Regions from separate parts of the Thermoanaerobacter sp. YS13 genome, predicted to be linked through region 2. Evidence: a T-box and tRNA genes for the amino acid it is inferred to sense, from the RefSeq annotation. Region 2 holds a T-box; the other holds one or more tRNA genes.
What was found. The T-box of region 2 lies ahead of thrS (threonine--tRNA ligase). A T-box ahead of a tRNA ligase gene usually reads a tRNA of that ligase, here a tRNA-Thr.
Positions count from the first base shown of each region.

Region 1 (9,712 bases), on a different contig from region 2:
TAACTTTAGGAGGTACAGGAAAGGAAAAAGGTAAAAGACATCCTACTATAAAAGATAATGTGGTTATAGGAAGTGGTGCGAAAGTATTAGGTCCTATAGTAGTAGGAGAAAATTCTAAAATTGGTGCGGGTGCAGTTGTTTTAAAAGATGTACCACCTAATAGCACAGTAGTTGGAGTACCTGCTCGCTGTGTAAAAAAAGATAATATACGTATAGCTTCTCCATATGTGGTGGATTTAGAGCATGGTAAACTTCCTGACCCTGTGGAAGAGGAATTGCAAAAATTAAGAAAGAGGATTGAAAGGTTAGAGCAAATTTTAATTGAAAGGAAGGAAGAGGAAGATGAAGCTGTATAATACTCTTTCAAGGACAAAAGAAGAATTTGAACCTTTAAATGATAAGATAGTGAACATGTATGTTTGTGGACCTACTGTATATAATTATATCCACATAGGAAATGCGAGGGCTTTTATTGTATTTGATACAGTGAGAAGATATTTAGAATATAAAGGTTATAAAGTAAATTACGTTCAAAATTTTACTGATATTGACGATAAAATAATTAAAAGAGCCCAAGAAGAAAATGTTACTACAAAAGAAGTTGCGGAAAAATATATAGACGAATATTTTAAAGATGCAGATAATTTGGGTATAAAAAGAGCAACAGTTCATCCTAAAGCGACAGAGCATATAGAAGACATAATCGAATTTATAAAGATTTTAATCGACAAAGGATATGCTTATGTGGTAAATGGAAATGTTTATTTTGAAACTGCTAAGTTTAAGGATTATGGGAAACTTTCCCAGAAAAATATAGAAGAATTGCAGGCAGGTGCAAGAATTGAGATAAATGAAGAAAAGAAAAATCCATTGGATTTTGTTCTCTGGAAAGCTCAAAAGCCCGGTGAACCTGCATGGGATAGTCCCTGGGGAAAGGGAAGACCAGGATGGCATATAGAATGCTCTGCTATGTCTACGAAATATTTGGGCAAAACTTTAGATATCCACGCAGGAGGTCCTGATTTGGTATTTCCTCATCATGAGAACGAAATTGCTCAGAGTGAAGCAGCATATGGTCAACCATTTTCTAAATATTGGATGCATATAGGTTATTTGAATATAAACAATGAAAAGATGTCAAAATCTAAAGGGAATTTCTTTACAGTAAGAGAAATAACAAAAAAATACAATCCTGAAATTTTAAGACTTTTTATGCTCATGGCTCACTACAGAAGTCCAATTAATTTTAGTTTAGATTTAATGGAGCAGGCTAAGTCCGCTTATGAAAGATTGTTAAATGCGATGGCCAATTTAAAACATTTGTTTACTGCGTGCAAAGAGAAGGAATTAAACGAAGAAGAAAAGAGAATAAAGGAAAAGTTTGAAGAATATAAAAAGGAATTTGAAGAGGCAATGGATGACGATTTTAACACTGCGGATGCCATATCAATTTTGTTTGAAATAGCAAAAACTGCTAATACAAATCTCAGTGGAAATTCTTCGAAGAAATTGGTAGAATATATTTTAGATATGTTTTTAAAACTCTCAGAAGTTTTGGGACTTTCTTACAGAGGCGTAGAGACTGAGCTCAATGATGAAGAAATACTAGCTTTAATAGAAGAAAGGCAAAAAGCAAGAAAAGAAAAGAATTGGAAGTTAGCTGATGAAATAAGAGATAGGCTGAGAGAAAAAGGAATAATTTTGGAAGACACACCAGAGGGAGTAAGATGGAAAAGAGTGTGATGGGGTTTTTGGAAAGTCCAAAGTTACTTACGAAGGAGGGGGTGTTGAGTTTATCCCCCCTTGTTTTAGCTTTTATTGGAGATGCTGTGTATAGTTTATACATTCGCACCAAAATTGTGGCTCAAAAAAATCAGTCTGTTAATTTTTTGCACAAAGAGACAATTAAGTACGTAAAAGCCAAAGCTCAGGCAGAATCTATAAAAAGAATTTATGATCTTCTCTCAGAAGAGGAAAAAGATATAGTTAGAAGAGGAAGGAATATGAAGTCTAATACTACACCTAAAGGAGTAGAAGTACAGGCTTATAGGTATGCTACGGGATTTGAAGCATTGCTAGGTTATCTTTATCTTGCAGGAGAATATAAAAGATTAAAAAACATTCTTGAGCTTTCTGTACAAGTTATTGAAGAATAGGTGATGATTATGAAAGAGCAGGATGTAATTTTTGGTAGAAATCCAGTAATCGAAGCCATAAAAAGTGGGAAGGAAATCGAAAAAATATACGTTTCTAAAACAGCAGGAGGAAATATTTCAAAGATAATAAATTTTGCAAAAGAAGCAGGCATTGTAGTTTCTACTACTGATAATGACACTTTAAGTAAACTGGCCGGTGGTCGAAATCACCAAGGAGTCGTAGCTTTGTCTGCTGTATATCAATACTTTGAAGTAGAGAACCTTTTGGAATATGCTGAACAAAAGAAAGAAAAACCTTTTTTGCTGATATTAGATGAGATAACTGACCCTCACAATTTGGGTGCGATTATAAGAAGCGCAGAGGCTTTTGGGGTCCACGGGATAATAATTCCAAAAAGGCGGGCTGTAGGGGTAAATGCTACTGTTGTAAAAACTTCTGCTGGAGCAGTAGAATATATGAGGATAGCAAAAGTATCAAATATTAACAATACAATACGAGATTTAAAAGAAAGAGGCGTATGGATAGTTGGAACGGATGTAAACGCGGAAAAAAGTTTTGAAGAGCTGAATTATGATTTTCCTGTTGCTTTCGTTATTGGGAATGAAGGGAAAGGGGTTTCTAAATTAGTTTTACAAAATTGTGATTTTATAGTAAAGATCCCTATGAAAGGTAAGATAAACTCTTTAAATGCTTCTGTAGCAGCCTCCATTTTAATTTATCAAGTACTTTTAAAAAGAAAAGATAAGGCGTGATGTCCTTGTACATGTTGGTGGATGGTTATAATGTAATAAATAATTGGCAAATACTAAAAGAAGAAGCACAAAAAAATTTGCAAGATGCGCGGGACAAGTTAATAGATATGTTGGCTGATTTTAAAGGATATTCAGGTATAAATATAATATTAGTTTTTGATGCAATGTATGTAAAAGGAAGTTTAGAAAAACATGAAGAAATTAGTGGTATTGAGGTCGTTTACACAAGAGAAGGCGAATCGGCAGATCACTTTATAGAATTAAAAGTGGTGGAATTAGCGAAAAAGGAGCAAGTAATTGTGGTAAGTTCTGATTGGACTGTGCAACAGGTGGTTTTAGCTCATGGTGCAATAAGAATGTCTGCAAGAGAGCTTTACGAAGAGATGAATAAATACATTGAAAGTCATAAAAAAAGCTATGTGAATACAATTTATAAGGATAATTTGGAAGAACGACTTGATAATGAAATAGTAAAAAAGCTGCGTAAAATGGCAGAAAACAGTTAAAATTAGCTTGACTACCTTTACCAATATAATGTATAATTATAACGTATAAAGTTGCCGGAATAATAAATGGGGGCGGTATTGGTGAAATCTGGGGCGCAGCAGGATTACTATCAACTCTATGATCAAATGGAAGAAGAGGAGGTAGTTTTTAGAGCTCAAAAAGGCGATGAAATTGCTTTAGAGTACCTTATTGAAAGGTATAAAAGCTTTGTAAAAGCAAAAGCTCGTGCTTATTTTTTAGTAGGTGCGGATAAGGAAGATATTATTCAAGAAGGGATGATAGGCCTTTATAAAGCAATTCGGGATTATAAAAGTGACAAGCTCACTTCTTTCAAGGCTTTTGCGGAATTATGTGTGACTCGTCAAATTATTACTGCTATTAAAACTGCAACAAGGCAGAAGCACATACCCCTTAATTCTTATGTTTCCCTCAATAAGCCCATCTTTGATGAAGAATCTGATAGGACTCTGATGGACGTTGTTTCTACCCAGTGCATTGCTGACCCTGAAGAGTTAATAATAAGCAAAGAGGAATACGTTAACATTGAGAGCAAGATGGGAGAATTGTTGAGCGGCTTAGAGTGGGAGGTCTTGGTATCATATTTAGATGGTAAGTCTTATCAAGAAATTGCTGAAGATTTAAATAGGCATGTTAAATCCATAGATAATGCTCTACAACGGGTAAAAAGAAAATTAGAAAGATATCTTGAAATGAGGAACAGCTAACTATTGACATTTAGAAAACTTTATAGTAAAATCAAAAATCGGAGTCGTGATATTCCCTTTTGCCCACGTAGCTCAGTAGGCAGAGCGTCGCCTTGGTAAGGCGGAGGTCACCGGTTCGATCCCGGTCGCGGGCTCCAATTTTGTTATTGAAGTTTTTTTATTATACAAGGTTTGGAATTTTTTAAAGCACACGAATAAAGATGTATAAAGTGTCATTTTTGTGACATAATTTTAAGAAACACCAGGATAAGTTTATTGTGTAAAGGAGGAAAAGAGGATGGCGAAGCAAAAATTTGAGAGGAAGAAGCCCCACGTAAACGTAGGGACGATAGGTCACGTAGACCATGGTAAGACGACATTAACAGCAGCGATAACGATGGTATTATCGAAGGCAGGGATGGCAGAAGCTAAGGGATATGATGAGATAGACAAGGCACCAGAGGAGAAAGCAAGGGGAATAACGATAAACACGACTCACGTAGAATATGAGACAGAGAAGAGGCACTATGCACATGTAGACTGTCCAGGTCACGCAGACTATGTAAAGAACATGATAACAGGGGCAGCGCAGATGGACGGGGCGATATTGGTAGTATCAGCAGCAGATGGTCCGATGCCCCAGACGAGGGAGCACATATTATTAGCGAGGCAGGTAGGAGTGCCATATATAGTAGTATTTTTAAACAAAGCAGACATGGTAGACGATCCAGAATTAATAGAATTAGTAGAGATGGAAGTAAGGGAATTACTAAACGAATATGAATTTCCAGGGGATGACACACCGATAGTAGTAGGGTCGGCATTAAAGGCATTGGAATGCGGATGTGGCAAGAGAGAGTGCGAATGGTGCGGGAAGATATGGGAGTTAATGGATGTAGTAGACGAATATATACCGACACCGGAGAGAGACATAGACAAGCCATTTTTGATGCCAGTAGAGGACGTATTTACGATAACAGGAAGGGGAACTGTTGCGACAGGGAGAGTAGAGAGAGGGAAGGTAAAGGTAGGAGACGAAGTAGAGATAATAGGATTGACGACAGAATCGAGGAAGACAGTAGTAACAGGGGTAGAGATGTTTAGGAAGACGATGGATGAAGCGCAAGCAGGTGACAACATAGGGGTATTATTAAGAGGAGTACAGAGGGACGAAGTAGAGAGAGGGCAAGTATTAGCGAAGCCAGGGACGATAAAGCCGCACACGAAATTTGAGGCGCAAGTTTACGTATTGACGAAAGAAGAGGGAGGAAGGCACACACCATTTTTCAATGGATACAGGCCACAATTTTACTTTAGGACGACAGACGTGACAGGGGTAATAAACTTACCGGATGGAGTAGAGATGGTGATGCCAGGGGACCATGTAACGATAAAAGTAGAGTTAATAACACCGATAGCGATGGAAGAAGGTTTGAAGTTTGCTATAAGAGAAGGCGGCCGTACAGTAGGTGCTGGCGTCGTGTCAGCTATCATAGAATAAAAAGAAGCCGGGTTCAAACCTGGCTTCTTTTGAGTTAAATCAATGGCTTTAGTAGACTGTGGAAAATGTCAATCAATGAGCCACCCATAAATCGTTGACACAGACTTTTTGTTTTTGGTGATTGACAAGAAGTTATATTTATGATAAATTTGACTAAGCAGTCGAATCACCGGGAGGTGTAATAGTTGAGAGTAAAAATTACGTTGGCATGTACTGAGTGTAAGAATAGAAACTACCATACGACAAAAAATAAGAAGAATGACCCTGATAGGTTAGAGCTAATGAAATATTGCAAATTCTGCAAAAAGCATACCTTGCATAGAGAGACTAAGTAGTTTTTAAAACTTCAAGAGGATGTGAGGAAATGGCCGGTGAAGGAAGAAAAATTGTCAAGTTTTTTAAAGATGTAAGGGCAGAAATGAAAAAGGTGACATGGCCAAGCAGAGAAACTATGATAACTTATACTGAAATTGTATTAATAGTAGTGGCTCTTGTGACAGTATTCATTTTTTTGATTGACTCAGTTTTTAGTTATCTCTTAAAGCTTATTATTAAAGTTTAAAGGAGGTTGGGGCGAGTCCCCAGAGATTAACTATGCCAGAAAAAGAAAATGCAAAGTGGTATGTGGTTCATACCTATTCTGGATATGAAAACAAAGTCAAAGCTAATTTAGAAAAGATTGTAGAAAATAGGAATTTACAGCATTTAATTCACCAAATCATTGTACCTACGGAAAAAGTTGTTGAGATTAAAGATGGTAAAAAGAAAACTGTTGAGAGAAAGATTTTTCCGGGTTATGTTTTGGTGAAAATGGTTATGACGGATGATACTTGGTACGTTGTGCGAAATACCAGGGGTGTTACAGGATTTGTAGGTCCTGGGTCTAAACCTGTACCATTGAGTGAAGCAGAAGTTAGGGCTTTAGGTATAAAAGAGATTCCAACTGCAGTTGACCTTAATGTAAAAGATACTGTCAGGGTTATTTCAGGACCTTTTGAGAATTTTATTGGAGTAGTTCAAGAAATTTATCCAGAAAGACAAAAGGCGAAAGTTTTAATTTCTATGTTTGGGAGAGAGACACCGGTTGAATTTGACCTTGTACAGCTTCAAAAAATATAAAAAGTAGAAACTTATAAGCTATTTTAATTTTGTAAGGAGGTGTAGTCATGGCAAAGAAAGTGGCAGCAGTTGTAAAAATACAATTGCCAGCGGGGAAAGCTACTCCTGCGCCACCAGTAGGTACTGCATTAGGACCTCACGGTGTTAATATAATGGCTTTTTGCAAAGAATTCAATGAAAGGACAGCCAAAGACGCAGGGCTAATAATTCCTGTTGTTATTACAATATATGCAGACAGGTCATTTAGTTTTATAACTAAAACTCCACCAGCAGCTGTGCTAATCAAAAAAGCAGCTGGAATAGAGTCTGGTTCTTCGCAACCTAACAAACAAAAAGTAGGGAAAATCACAAGGGAGCAGCTTAGAGAAATTGCTGAAATCAAGATGAGAGACTTAAATGCTTCTGATATAGAGGCTGCTATGCGGATGATAGCAGGTACTGCAAGAAGCATGGGTATAGAGATTGTATAAAAATAAGTGGGAGGAAAGTCCGACACTACCACAAGGAGGTTAGAAAAGTGAAGCGAGGGAAAAAATATTTAGAGAGCTTAAAGTTATATGACAAAACACAGCAGTATTCCAGTGATGAGGCAATAGATATTGTTTTGAAAACTGCAAAAGCAAATTTTGATGAAACTATTGATTTAGCTGTAAGACTAGGTGTTGACCCAAGACATGCTGACCAACAGGTAAGAGGTACAGTAGTGCTTCCTCACGGAACAGGAAAAAGTGTGAAAGTATTAGTTTTTGCAAAAGGGGAAAAAGCTAAAGAAGCAGAGGCAGCAGGTGCTGATTATGTGGGAGCAGAAGAATTAGTTGCAAAAATTCAAAATGAAAATTGGTTTGATTATGATGTTGTAGTTGCAACTCCTGATATGATGGGAGTGGTAGGGAGATTAGGTAAAATATTAGGTCCAAAAGGATTAATGCCAAACCCTAAATCAGGTACTGTGACTTTTGATTTAGAAAAAGCTATTAAAGAAATTAAAGCTGGTAAGATTGAGTACAGGGTGGATAAAGCAGGTATAATTCACGTTCCTATAGGGAAAAAATCCTTTGGGAAAGAGAAATTATTAGAAAACTTTAGAGCGGTTATAGATGCTATAATTAAGTCTAAACCAGCAGCCGCAAAAGGACAATACATCAAAAGTGTAGTGTTATCTTCTACAATGGGACCAGGTGTGAAGGTTAATCCTTTAAAGATTTTTTAATAAAAATTGTTGACAGACAAAAAGATGTAAGGTATAATAAGTGACGTTGAAATTGAATAAAAAGACCGTAGACAGTGGGTGTGCTTTTGCACGTAAATCCCACCGAGGTTTTTAAAAATAAATTCCCAAAAGGGATCCTCATGTCTACGGGATCCTTTTTAAATTTTTTAAGGAGGTGGGAAGGTGGGCACAGCAAAAGAGAAAAAGCAACAAATCGTAGCAGAGTTTAAAGACAAATTGTCACGAGCACAAACAGTGATTTTTTCAAACTTTAGTGGCTTGACTGTAGAAGATGATACTATATTAAGACGCAAATTTAGAGAAGCTAATTCTGAGTACAAAGTCTACAAAAATACTTTAATGACTATTGCAGCTAAAGAACTAGGTTATGGGGATGATTTAGTCAAGTATTTTGAAGGACCAACTTCTGTAGCTTTTGGATATGATGACCCTGTTGCGCCTGCTAAAGTTCTTGTGGAATTTATGAAAGATCACAAGGGTATTGAGTTAAAGGCAGGCCTTGTAAATGGAAAGTTAGTGACTGTTGAGGAAATTAAGGCTTTGGCGGAGCTTCCCTCAAGGGAAGAACTTGTGGCGAAAGCTTTGGGCAGCATGAAAGCTCCTATTACCAACCTCGTTTTTGTGTTGTCTGGCACTTTGAGAAGCCTGCTTTATGCTTTAAATGCAGTGAAAGAGAAAAAGCAAGCTGAAGCTTGAAAATAAAAATAAAAATTTTAAAATGGAGGTAGAAAGAATGAGCAAAGAGGAGATTTTGGAAGCCATAAAAAATATGACAGTTCTAGAATTGGCTGAGTTGGTAAAAGCTTTAGAGGAGGAATTTGGTGTATCTGCGGCAGCTCCTGTAGCAGTTGCAGCAGCTCCAGCAGCTGGAGCACCAGCAGCAGCACCAGCTGAAGAAAAAACAGAATTTGATGTTATTTTACAAGAAGTAGGTAGTGACAAGATAAAAGTTATCAAGGTTGTGAGAGAAGTAACAGGTTTAGGATTAAAAGAAGCAAAAGATTTAGTAGAAAGTGCTCCAAAGCCAGTTAAAGAAGGAGTAAGCAAAGACGAAGCAAATCAAATTAAAGCAAAATTCGAAGAAGTTGGTGCAAAAGTAGAAATAAAATAAGGGCAAAAAATTTGCCCTTATTTTTTTATGGGGAATTGTTGACATAAATCTTCACTTGTGCTATTATAATAAATTGCATTAATAGTGGCCTTTTTTATTTGTTAATATATGTATAAGAGGGAGCCTGTTGGTGAATAATAATGGTAAAATAGGGTTATTTTGCATGAAATCCAAAAGTGGGAAACTTTTGGTAATTTACATTTTTTAAGGGGTGAAATGGATGGTAAATCCTGTACAAGTGGGCAACAAGACAAGAATGAGCTTTGCTAAGATCGATGAAGTGTTAGAAATGCCCGACCTTATTGAAGTTCAAAAGAAGTCATACAAATGGTTTTTAGAGGAGGGGTTGAGAGAAGTCTTTAGAGAAATTTCCCCTATAGAGAGCTTTACAGGAAATTTGGCGTTAGAATTTGTGGATTATAGATTAGAAAATAACCCCAAGTATTCAGTAGAAGAATGTAAAGATAGAGATACTACATATGCTGTGCCGATGAAAGTCAAAGTACGCCTTACCAATAGGGAAACAGGGGAAATTAAGGAATCTGAAGTATTTATGGGAGATTTTCCTTTAATGACAGAAAAGGGTACTTTTATTATAAATGGCGCAGAACGTGTAATTGTAAGCCAATT
Region 1 is NZ_JOOI01000002.1:872,039-881,750, forward strand. It holds gene cysE (serine O-acetyltransferase) at 1-356, shown strand, start outside; gene cysS (cysteine--tRNA ligase) at 343-1,743, shown strand; gene THYS13_RS12060 (Mini-ribonuclease 3) at 1,728-2,156, shown strand; gene rlmB (23S rRNA (guanosine(2251)-2'-O)-methyltransferase RlmB) at 2,166-2,909, shown strand; gene THYS13_RS12070 (NYN domain-containing protein) at 2,909-3,415, shown strand; gene sigH (RNA polymerase sporulation sigma factor SigH) at 3,497-4,141, shown strand; tRNA gene THYS13_RS12080 (tRNA-Thr) at 4,203-4,278, shown strand; gene tuf (elongation factor Tu) at 4,419-5,621, shown strand; gene rpmG (50S ribosomal protein L33) at 5,807-5,956, shown strand; gene secE (preprotein translocase subunit SecE) at 5,986-6,183, shown strand; gene nusG (transcription termination/antitermination protein NusG) at 6,216-6,740, shown strand; gene rplK (50S ribosomal protein L11) at 6,788-7,210, shown strand; gene rplA (50S ribosomal protein L1) at 7,258-7,950, shown strand; ribosomal protein L10 leader region at 7,998-8,120, shown strand; gene rplJ (50S ribosomal protein L10) at 8,134-8,667, shown strand; gene rplL (50S ribosomal protein L7/L12) at 8,705-9,082, shown strand; partial or broken gene rpoB (DNA-directed RNA polymerase subunit beta) at 9,303-9,712, shown strand, end outside.
Region 1: it has a tRNA-Thr gene. The T-box ahead of thrS (threonine--tRNA ligase) is inferred to sense a tRNA for this amino acid. The anticodon was not compared.

Region 2 (9,712 bases):
GAGAACCCCCGCTAACAAACCCGTTTCTAAATAGCATTGAGGCTCACCTATAGGAAGCAAGTGCGAACATGTTAAACACTCATACCATTTGACTATTATCTTATCATTTTTTGCAGTTTGCAGCTTAAGGTCTCCCATTCCAAGTTCGCCTATTTTAGCAGGTACTTCTTCTAGGGCATTTACAAGAAGTTGACTGCCAATAGAGTAACCTGCCTGATAATAAACTTCGTGCTTCGAGGTACTGATTAACATACCTCTTCCCCCTTTAATTGTACTTATTGTTAATCATTCAAAAACTTCTCACATATGCTAAATAAGCATCATAATTTCTTTTTAGCTCATCAATTGAGTCTCCACCAAACTTTTTAAGGCTTTCCTCAGCAATCACCCAAGCACAAACTGCTTCTAAAACACACGCAGCCGCTTCAACAGCAGTCACATCTGAACGCTCATAAGCAGCTTTTACTTCCTCTTTAGTATTTATGTCAATAGAAGTAAGGGGTTTTAAAAGAGTAGGAATTGGTTTCATGGCAGCTTTTATAACTATAGGGCTTCCATTTGAAATTCCACCTTCAATTCCTCCTGCATTGTTGGTCTTCCTATAAAATCCTTTTTCTTTGTCATAATAAATTTCATCATGGACTAAGGAACCGGGGCTTTTGGCTGCCTCAAAGCCCAAACCAAATTCTACTCCCTTAATTGCTTGAACGCTCATTATATGATAAGAAAGCAGAGCATCTAATTTCCTGTCCCATTGAGTATGGCTGCCTAATCCTATAGGCACCCCTTCAATTACTATTTCTATTATACCTCCTAAAGTATCGCCTTTAGCCTTTGCCTCTTCAATTACTTTGATCCACTCTTCCTCTGTTTTTACACCACCTATTTCTAATACTTTGCTTTTTATTGAAATATTTAGTTCTTTTAAAAGCAATTTTGCCACACTCCCTATAGCCACTCTTGCCGCGGTCTCACGGGCACTAGAACGCTCTAAAATATTTCTAATATCTCTTTGATCGTATTTAATAGCTCCTGCAAGGTCTGCATGACCCGGTCTGGGTCTTGTTATAGGCGGAATTTCTTTATCTTTCCAATTTGTATAATCTCTATTTATAATTTCCAATGTAAGAGGTGCTCCGATAGTCTTGCCATGTCTTACTCCACTTACGATGTGTACTTCATCTTTTTCAATAGCCATTCTTCCCCCTCTCCCATAACCCCCCTGTCTTCTTTGAAGCTCATTATTTATAAATTCTACGTCAATAAAGAGATTTGATGGAAGGCCTTCAATAATAGCAACTAAAGCTTCTCCATGGGATTCCCCTGCAGTAATATATCTCATATTTCCCCTCCTCACTGCTTTACTTCCATTTCTTTAATCCCATCTTCATAATTAGCGACTAAAAAGTACAAAATACTCACTACTATTCTTGTAATACCTGTTAAAATCATAAAAGCTACATAACCCATTTGTGTATAAAGCCACATTCCAAACATAGGAGCAATAAAAGCGGAAATTTGAGTGATTAGTGTAAACACAGCTATGTAACTCATTTTTTCTGAAGTAGGAGGTAAAAGCTCTAACAGCCAATTTAAGAGCAACATGTTATAACCTCCTACAGCTATACCCCCTAAAAAGTCAAAAATAGCGCCAACATAAAGGTTTTTAGCTGTAGCCCACATGAGGGGAATAAATCCTAGAAGCAATGCACTTAATGCAACAGCAAATCCGTTTCCCTTTTTGTTGGACAGGTCAGCCCATTTATAAAAAGCTAAAATAGACCCAATAGAGGAAACAATAGTAAATATACTCATCCATGCATTGTTGGCATGCAAAAAATTCACCTTATATATGGTAAAAATAGGCCAAGCCATCATCCATGCAAAATAATATATAAAAGAAGTTACATTAAAATATATAAACTTTTTAGACTCAAACATGTTTTTAAAAGCTTCATAAAAACTTCCGGACTTGGCTTCATCCAAATCCCTCTTCACCACATGAAACCTTGAAAAATAATAAGATTCTATTAATCCAAAAATAAATGCAACAGTAAATATTACTTGATAATTAATAGGGAAAACTATTTTATCAAGCAACCATCCTGTTATCAAAACTGTAATTGTTGCCACAATTGTCGTCCAAAAATTTCTGTCAGCGAAAACTTTACTTCTATATTCTGGGGGAATTAATTCACTCATAAAGGACTGCCAGCACATGCCAACTGCCATAGAAGGTAAATTCATTACTCCCACCAACACGACTACCACCCACGGTTGGAGCTCTTTATTAAAAAACGGGGCAAGCGCAAGCAAAAAATAAAAAGTTCGTGCAATATACAGTACTGTATAAGCAAATTTATGAACATCCTTTAAGCTATTAATCAAATAAGTTACAGGAATTACTCCAATTACCACCATAAGAGCAGGAAGAGAGTTTAAAAGAGATACCTGAAAGTCATCAGCTCTCAATTTTATGGCATATATTCCAATAAAAGGGTTAACCATATTAAAGCCTATAGCCCATGCAAGTCCATTTATCATATTCATTTTTATGTTATATCTCAAATGCTTGTAAACTTCTAGCTTCTTTTTCATACCTCTCCCTCAAAATTAATATTTTAATTTTAGATTACCACGTTTTTTAAATTCTTTCAATAAATCAAAATGCCCCTTTAAAGGAGCATTTTGATTTTATAAAGCTTTGGTGGCAATTTCTTTAAGAATTTTTTCTATAAACTCATTTAAGGAAATGGCGCCTAGATCCCCTTCTTTTCTTGACCTTAAAGATACTGTTCCTTGTTCTACTTCTTTATCCCCTACAATCAGCATATAAGGAATCTTTTGAAGTTGTGCCTCTCGTATTTTGTACCCTATTTTTTCATTTCTGTCGTCTAATTCAGCTCTTATGTCATTTTCCAACAGACGACCGTATACATTTTGGGCATAAGCATAGTGTTTATCGGATATAGGCAAAACTTTAACTTGTACTGGCGCCAGCCAAGTTGGAAAAGCCCCTGCAAAATGTTCAGTAAGAATTCCAATAAATCTTTCTATACTTCCGTAAATTACCCTGTGCAACATTATAGGTCTGTGTTTTTCTCCATCTGAGCCTATATACTCCAGTTCAAACCTTTCAGGCATCTGGAAATCTAATTGGATAGTCCCGCATTGCCACGTACGACCTATGCTGTCTTTTAAATGAAAATCTATTTTGGGTCCGTAAAACGCACCATCTCCCTCATTAACTTTATATGGTAAATTTACGCGGTTTAAAGCAGAAACCAAAGCATTTGTAGCCAATTCCCAGTCTTCATCAGACCCCATAGAATTTTCAGGACGTGTAGACAATTCCACAAAATACTCAAAACCAAAAATTTTATAGAAATAATCCACTAAATTTATAACCCCTAAAATTTCATCTTCCACCTGCTCAGGAGTCATAAACAAGTGAGCATCATCCTGAGTAAAACTTCTTACTCTCATAAGCCCATGCAAAACTCCTGAGAGTTCATGCCTATGCACTAAACCCAATTCACAAAGTCTTAAGGGCAAATCCCTGTAACTGTGCATTGTAGACTTGTAAACAAGCATTGCTCCAGGGCAATTCATAGGCTTTATTGCATAAGTCTCTCCATCTATTTCAGTAAAATACATATTCTCTTTATAGTGGTCCCAGTGTCCTGACCTACGCCATAACTCTTCATTCAAAATTATAGGAGTTTTTATTTCCTGATAACCGTGCTTTATATGTTCTTTTCGCCAAAAATCTTCTAAAATGTTTCTTATAATCATTCCCTTAGGATGGAAAAATGGAAAACCTGGTCCTTCAGGGTGGATACTAAACAAATCTAACTCTTTCCCTAATTTTCTATGGTCTCTCTTTTTAGCTTCCTCTAACATATGTAAATATTCATCTAACATGCTTTTTTTAGGAAAGCTTATTCCATATATTCTTTGAAGCATTTTATTTTTTTCGTCGCCTTTCCAGTAGGCTCCAGCAACTGACAACAATTTAATAGTTTTTACCATGCCTGTTGACATAAGGTGAGGTCCTGCGCAAAGGTCAGTAAATTCTCCTTGCTTGTAAAAAGAAATTTCCTCCCCTTCTGGTATTTCTTCAATTAGCTCCACTTTATAAGGTTCACCTTTTTCCTCCATTAATTTTATTGCTTCATCTTTTGAAAGGACAAACCTTTCCAACTTATAATCTTCTTTTATAATTTTATTCATTTCCTGCTCTATAGCTTCAAAGTCTTCTGTAGTAAAAGGCCTATCTGTGTCGAAGTCATAGTAAAAGCCATTGTCTATAGCCGGACCAATTGCCAATTTCACATCTTTAAAAAGCCTTTTTACAGCCTGTGCTAAAATATGGGAAGAAGTGTGCCAATAAATCCTTTTTCCTTCTTCATCATCAAAAGTCAAAATTTCTAATTTTCCGTCCTCCTCAATTTTTGTATTGAGTTCTACTACTTTACCATTAAACTTTCCCCCAACAGCTTCTTTTGCTAATCTTTTACTTATACTTTTAGCTATTTCATAAACTGTCATACCCTTTTCAAATTCATTTTGTGTGCCATCCTTTAATATTATAATCATTCAATTACCTCCTTTGTAAAATTTTTTATTTAAATAAAAAACCTCTTACCCCGTAAAGAGGCAGAGGTTATCTGCGGTTCCACTCTTTTTTATACTCTGGTATTATATCGGAATAACCGTTCGGATTCATCATCCGCAGCTCCGGGGTGGTCTTCGATATTCAGAACATTTGAATGATCTCAGCCTATGTCATTCAATCTCTGTGATGTTCTTTAAATATCTACTTTCCCCCTCATTGCTTTAATATTTAATTTTTTAATCATTATATCTTCCTCTCGGACATTTGTCAATAATAACTTATAAAAATTGTATCACAATTGCTTGCAATACTCCTATGAAAAACCCTAAAACTCCCCCCATAATCTCTATCATATAAAGTTCACTATGAGCAATTTTTATCACCACATCCTCCAATTTTTCTAATTTGAAGCTTTTTATCTTTTCCTCTACAATTTCTGATATTTTAAGTTTTTTTGAAATAATCTCCACCACTTCATTAGGAGGAAAATTCAAAAATACTTCTACTTCTCTATTTATAATATCACCAATGTAGTTTGATATCATCTCTTTTATAGCCTTGGGAAGAAAAGAAGGAAGCTTATTTTCTGTAACTTCTTTAACTTTTAAGTCCAAATTCGATAATAGAAACTTGCGATTTTCTTCTGTTAAAAGCTTATCCCATAAATCATTAAAAGATAGTAGTTCTTTCTCTACAATTTCTCCCACTGATTTAGCAATTTCATACTTTCTTTTAGGAATAAGACCTTGTACCTCGATTCCTAAAATTTTTATTGGTTTTAAAGGTTTAAACAGCATTTTCACTGCCACAAAATTCGTAAACCATCCAATAGCTGCTCCTACAAAAGCTAAAAATAGCATCCTTGTTAAAAATTGCATTCCACCACCTCTAAATCTTAAAAAATCACAAATATAATAATATCAGATTTTGACGAATTTTAAAACCCAGCCTTAAGCTGGGCTATTTTTCACATTTAATCTTTGAACATAATTCACAGCCATAGCAAATTTCTACTTTGTCATTAAAAACTTTTTTAACCGTCTCTAGAATTTCATTATCTCTCATATTGTTAATAGAATGAAAAAATATTTTTTTAGGAGCAATGGTTATAAGCGTGCTTATCAAAGCATCTTCATCACTTATAACACCATCTTTTAATTCAGCAACTATTTCATTAATAAAATCATTAGATATTGGTTTGTCATTTTCATCATAAAGTTTAAATTTGCCATTTTTGTCGACAATGATATTCAATATTTCAACTTTTGAATCCTGTAATTCGACGAAGTATTTAAGCAAACCTATAAACTCATTGTACTCTTTTTTCATTAAAAATTCATCAACAGCCTTATCTGTTACTTCGCTAAGTTCACTAATAAAATCCCTCAGTCTAAAGTTCACAAACCCTTCTAAGTCTATATAATCACTCTCTTTTAAAAAATCTCTTACCAATACAAAAATTTGCTCTTTTTTTGCTAATTTAAATGTCTCTTTATTCACATCATCTTCTAAAATATTGTAAGCGATTTTTTCTATTTCCTCCTTTTCATCTTCTGAAAAATAATGGTAATATTTATTGATTAATTTTCTTATTATCCGTTTGTCAATTTGGTTAACAATTATATCTGAAATAGCTTCCGCTATATAATTTCTTATTCTCGCAACATTATTAAAGTCTTGTTTATCCTCCACTTTTAAGCTATAATAGGTAACTGAGCCACACACATTAGAATTTATCGCAATCTTTATACCATTTTCAGCTAAATTTTTTAAGCCATGTTTTAAATTTTCTCCATCTAGTTTTAAATCCTTTGAAATACCTATGGAAAATAGTTGCAATTTTCTCACTCCTTTCGTTAATAGTATATGTGTCTTTTTATCATTTTTATCTGTTTTAAATCAGTGGAATGATGGAACCAATGTCTTTTATTTGTTTAAAAGTAAGATAAATAATTTCAATTCCTTTTTTATTTAAAAATTCAATAATTTTTTCATAATTTTTATGTGAATTGAATACACCAGTTACTGCTAATTTTTTATCTCCTATAAGTCCCATTGCACCGCCAATAAATCCGTATTCAAAACCTTTTAAAAAAACGCCTCCGGGTTCTATCAAAAGCGCTTCAAAACCATTCTTAACTGCCACCTCAAATATTCCTTTGTCTGAAGTTATAAAACTATTGTCATCTATGATTGCCATATTACATTTTGTATAACCTTGCTTTACATTTAAAAACTTGACACCTTTTCTTTCTAAGGACTCTCTTAAAACAGGATCTGTGTACTTCAAATTGTGAAAAGCTGTGTTTCCCAATCTTGCTACATTATATGCGATATCATAAGGATAGTTACGTTTCAAAAAAGTTTGCCCTATTTTTACTTTTAAACCTATTAATTTCAATTTGTGTATAAACTCTAGTGTCACATTGGGAGCTACAATGACTTCTCCATCTCCCAACGGATGTAAAAGTATATCGGGATGAAAAGAAATAGCATCATATAAATCTGGACATTTTTCAGTATATAAGACTTTTATCCCTAACTTAGACAAACTATCTCCAATTTTCCTCTCTCTTCCATCAATTACAATCCATTTAAAATTGCCATGGGGAACAAAAGGATTAAACATTTTTTCACCTCTTTTATACAAAGATAGGGCATACTGTTGTATGCCCTTAACCTTTTCTTCTATCTTTTAAATAACAACTTCCATCCATTGTCTTTAATTTCTTTTTCAATTCAGCAGCTACTGCACTTATTTCCAAATCATTTTTAAAATCTCTAAATTCATTTGTGACAATAGCAATAGAAATTGATACCAGTGGAAACATCATCTTTTCGCCAGTCCTACCAATTGTCTCTATGTAACCCCGTTTTCTATCTTCATCGTCATATAAATACTTTATTTCCTCATCAAAGCGAGAAATTATATAGTTACACATCTCTTCAGCTTTATCAGGAGTAGTAATTATCACAAAATCATCTCCACCTATGTGTCCCAAAAAATCTCTTTCATTTCCAATCAGATTTACAGCATCTGATAAAATTTTGGCTGTAAGTTTTATTACATTATCTCCTCTTAGAAAACCATAGTAATCATTATAAGACTTAAAATTGTCCAAATCAATATACAAAATGGCATAAGGCTTGTTTTCTTTAATTCGCCTTTTTATTTCTTCTTTAATGTCAATATTTCCTCTAAGACCAGTAAGAGGGTTGGCCATTCTGTTGTGTTCTATCCGCTGAAACAAATTATTGACTTTAAACAGAAGTTCTTTGTCATTAAAAGGTTTCACTAAATAATCATCTGCACCCAATTCCAACCCTTTAATTTTTTCTTCAAAATTGTCCTGTGAAGTCAAAAGTATTATAGGAAGCATCAAATTTTCTTCTTCTTTCCTCAAAATTCTTAAAAGGTCAAAGCCATTCATGCCTGGCATAATTATATCTAATATTACCATATCAGGTAGTTTATTCCTGTATATTTGTAAAGCCTCTTCTCCATCTTTAGCCTCTAGCACCCCATACCCAGCATTTTCTAAAATATCTTTCAAAATTTCCCTTGTAAGTTTGTTATCATCGACAATAAGAATGTTTCTCCCCTTCACAATGCTTCCTCCACAAAAAACATTTAACAACCCCATAATATTATATAAAAATTTTGGCAAAAAAACTACTACTTTAGCAAATTAAATTTAAATTAAAAATGAAAAAATTTTACATAAAATTTTATGCAGTTTCTTCAAAGAAAATAAAGTAATATTTTGAAATTTTTTCTTCCAATGTGTCCATACTTATAAAACGAGCCTCTCTTATTGCCTCTTTTCCATCCACATAAACTATTACAGTAGGAACAGTAAAAACAGAAAACTTACCAGAAACCAGCGGAATCTCGTCAATAGGAATGTGAAAACTTTTTATTTTTGGATAGTTTACTAGCATTCCTTCAAGTTTAGGAAGCAATGAAGTACATATTCCGCAATCTTGTGTAGAAAAATAAAGAAATACCATATCATTTTCCTTTATAATTTGTTCTATATTTTCTATGTCGATAATTTTTTCCATAATTTCCCTCCTATCCAAAAGACTATAAACAATTAAATTTTAAAAATTAAAAAATATAAGCCCCATCTAGGGCTTTTTCATAACCTTATTCACTAAAGTTTCATATTTTTATGGAGGCGACACCCGGATTCGAACCGGGGAATAAAGGTTTTGCAGACCTCTGCCTTACCACTTGGCTATGTCGCCATATTGGAGCGGACAACGAGACTCGAACTCGCGACCCTCACCTTGGCAAGGTGATGCTCTACCAGCTGAGCTATGTCCGCATAATGGTGCCTCGAAGTGGAATCGAACCACTGACACAGGGATTTTCAGTCCCTTGCTCTACCAACTGAGCTATCGAGGCATAACTGGCGACCCAAAAGGGACTTGAACCCTCGACCTCCAGCGTGACAGGCTGGCGCTCTAACCAACTGAGCTATTGGGCCGTGGTGGTCGCAATAGGACTCGAACCTATGACCCCCTGCTTGTAAGGCAGGTGCTCTCCCAGCTGAGCTATACGACCATTCTACTGCCGTGCAAGTAATAGTATACATAAAAAACTGCTATTAGTCAACACTATTTTGAGGATTTTTTCGCCTTTATGTCTAATTAAAAATAAAAAATATCGATGATTCTCTTAAATTTGCTTTATTCCTCTGCAATTCTCAGCAATTCTTTAAGCCTACTTTCCTCTATCAAATACTTTTTACCACAAAAATGGCATACAGCTTCAACAGATTGTCCTTCTGAAATAAGTTTTTCTATCTCCTCTTTTCCAAGAGCAATTATAGCAGTTTCAAATCTTTCTTGTGAACAATCACATTCATATCTTAAATCTACTCTTTCTAAAATATTAAGTCCCATCCCCCCTAATATGTGGTTCAATATATCTTCTGGCAGATATCCATTTCTTAATAATTCTGTAACTGAAGAAATATTCCTGAGTGCTTCCTCTAACTTTGCTACAATTTTTTCTTCAATATTAGGCAATAATTCTATAATAAAGCCTCCAGAAGCTAAAACATTTCCTTCTTTTCCAACTAACAC
Region 2 is NZ_JOOI01000001.1:916,610-926,321, forward strand. It holds gene THYS13_RS04720 (sigma 54-interacting transcriptional regulator) at 1-252, opposite strand, end outside; gene THYS13_RS04725 (chorismate synthase) at 290-1,342, opposite strand; gene THYS13_RS04730 (MFS transporter) at 1,354-2,598, opposite strand; gene thrS (threonine--tRNA ligase) at 2,695-4,599, opposite strand; T-box leader at 4,653-4,844, opposite strand; gene THYS13_RS04740 (DUF445 domain-containing protein) at 4,897-5,496, opposite strand; gene ytxC (putative sporulation protein YtxC) at 5,579-6,457, opposite strand; gene THYS13_RS04750 (DUF6873 family GME fold protein) at 6,513-7,247, opposite strand; gene THYS13_RS04755 (response regulator) at 7,294-8,226, opposite strand; gene THYS13_RS04760 (thioredoxin family protein) at 8,348-8,683, opposite strand; tRNA gene THYS13_RS04765 (tRNA-Cys) at 8,795-8,869, opposite strand; tRNA gene THYS13_RS04770 (tRNA-Gly) at 8,874-8,949, opposite strand; tRNA gene THYS13_RS04775 (tRNA-Phe) at 8,954-9,029, opposite strand; tRNA gene THYS13_RS04780 (tRNA-Asp) at 9,035-9,111, opposite strand; tRNA gene THYS13_RS04785 (tRNA-Val) at 9,113-9,188, opposite strand; gene hslO (Hsp33 family molecular chaperone HslO) at 9,314-9,712, opposite strand, start outside.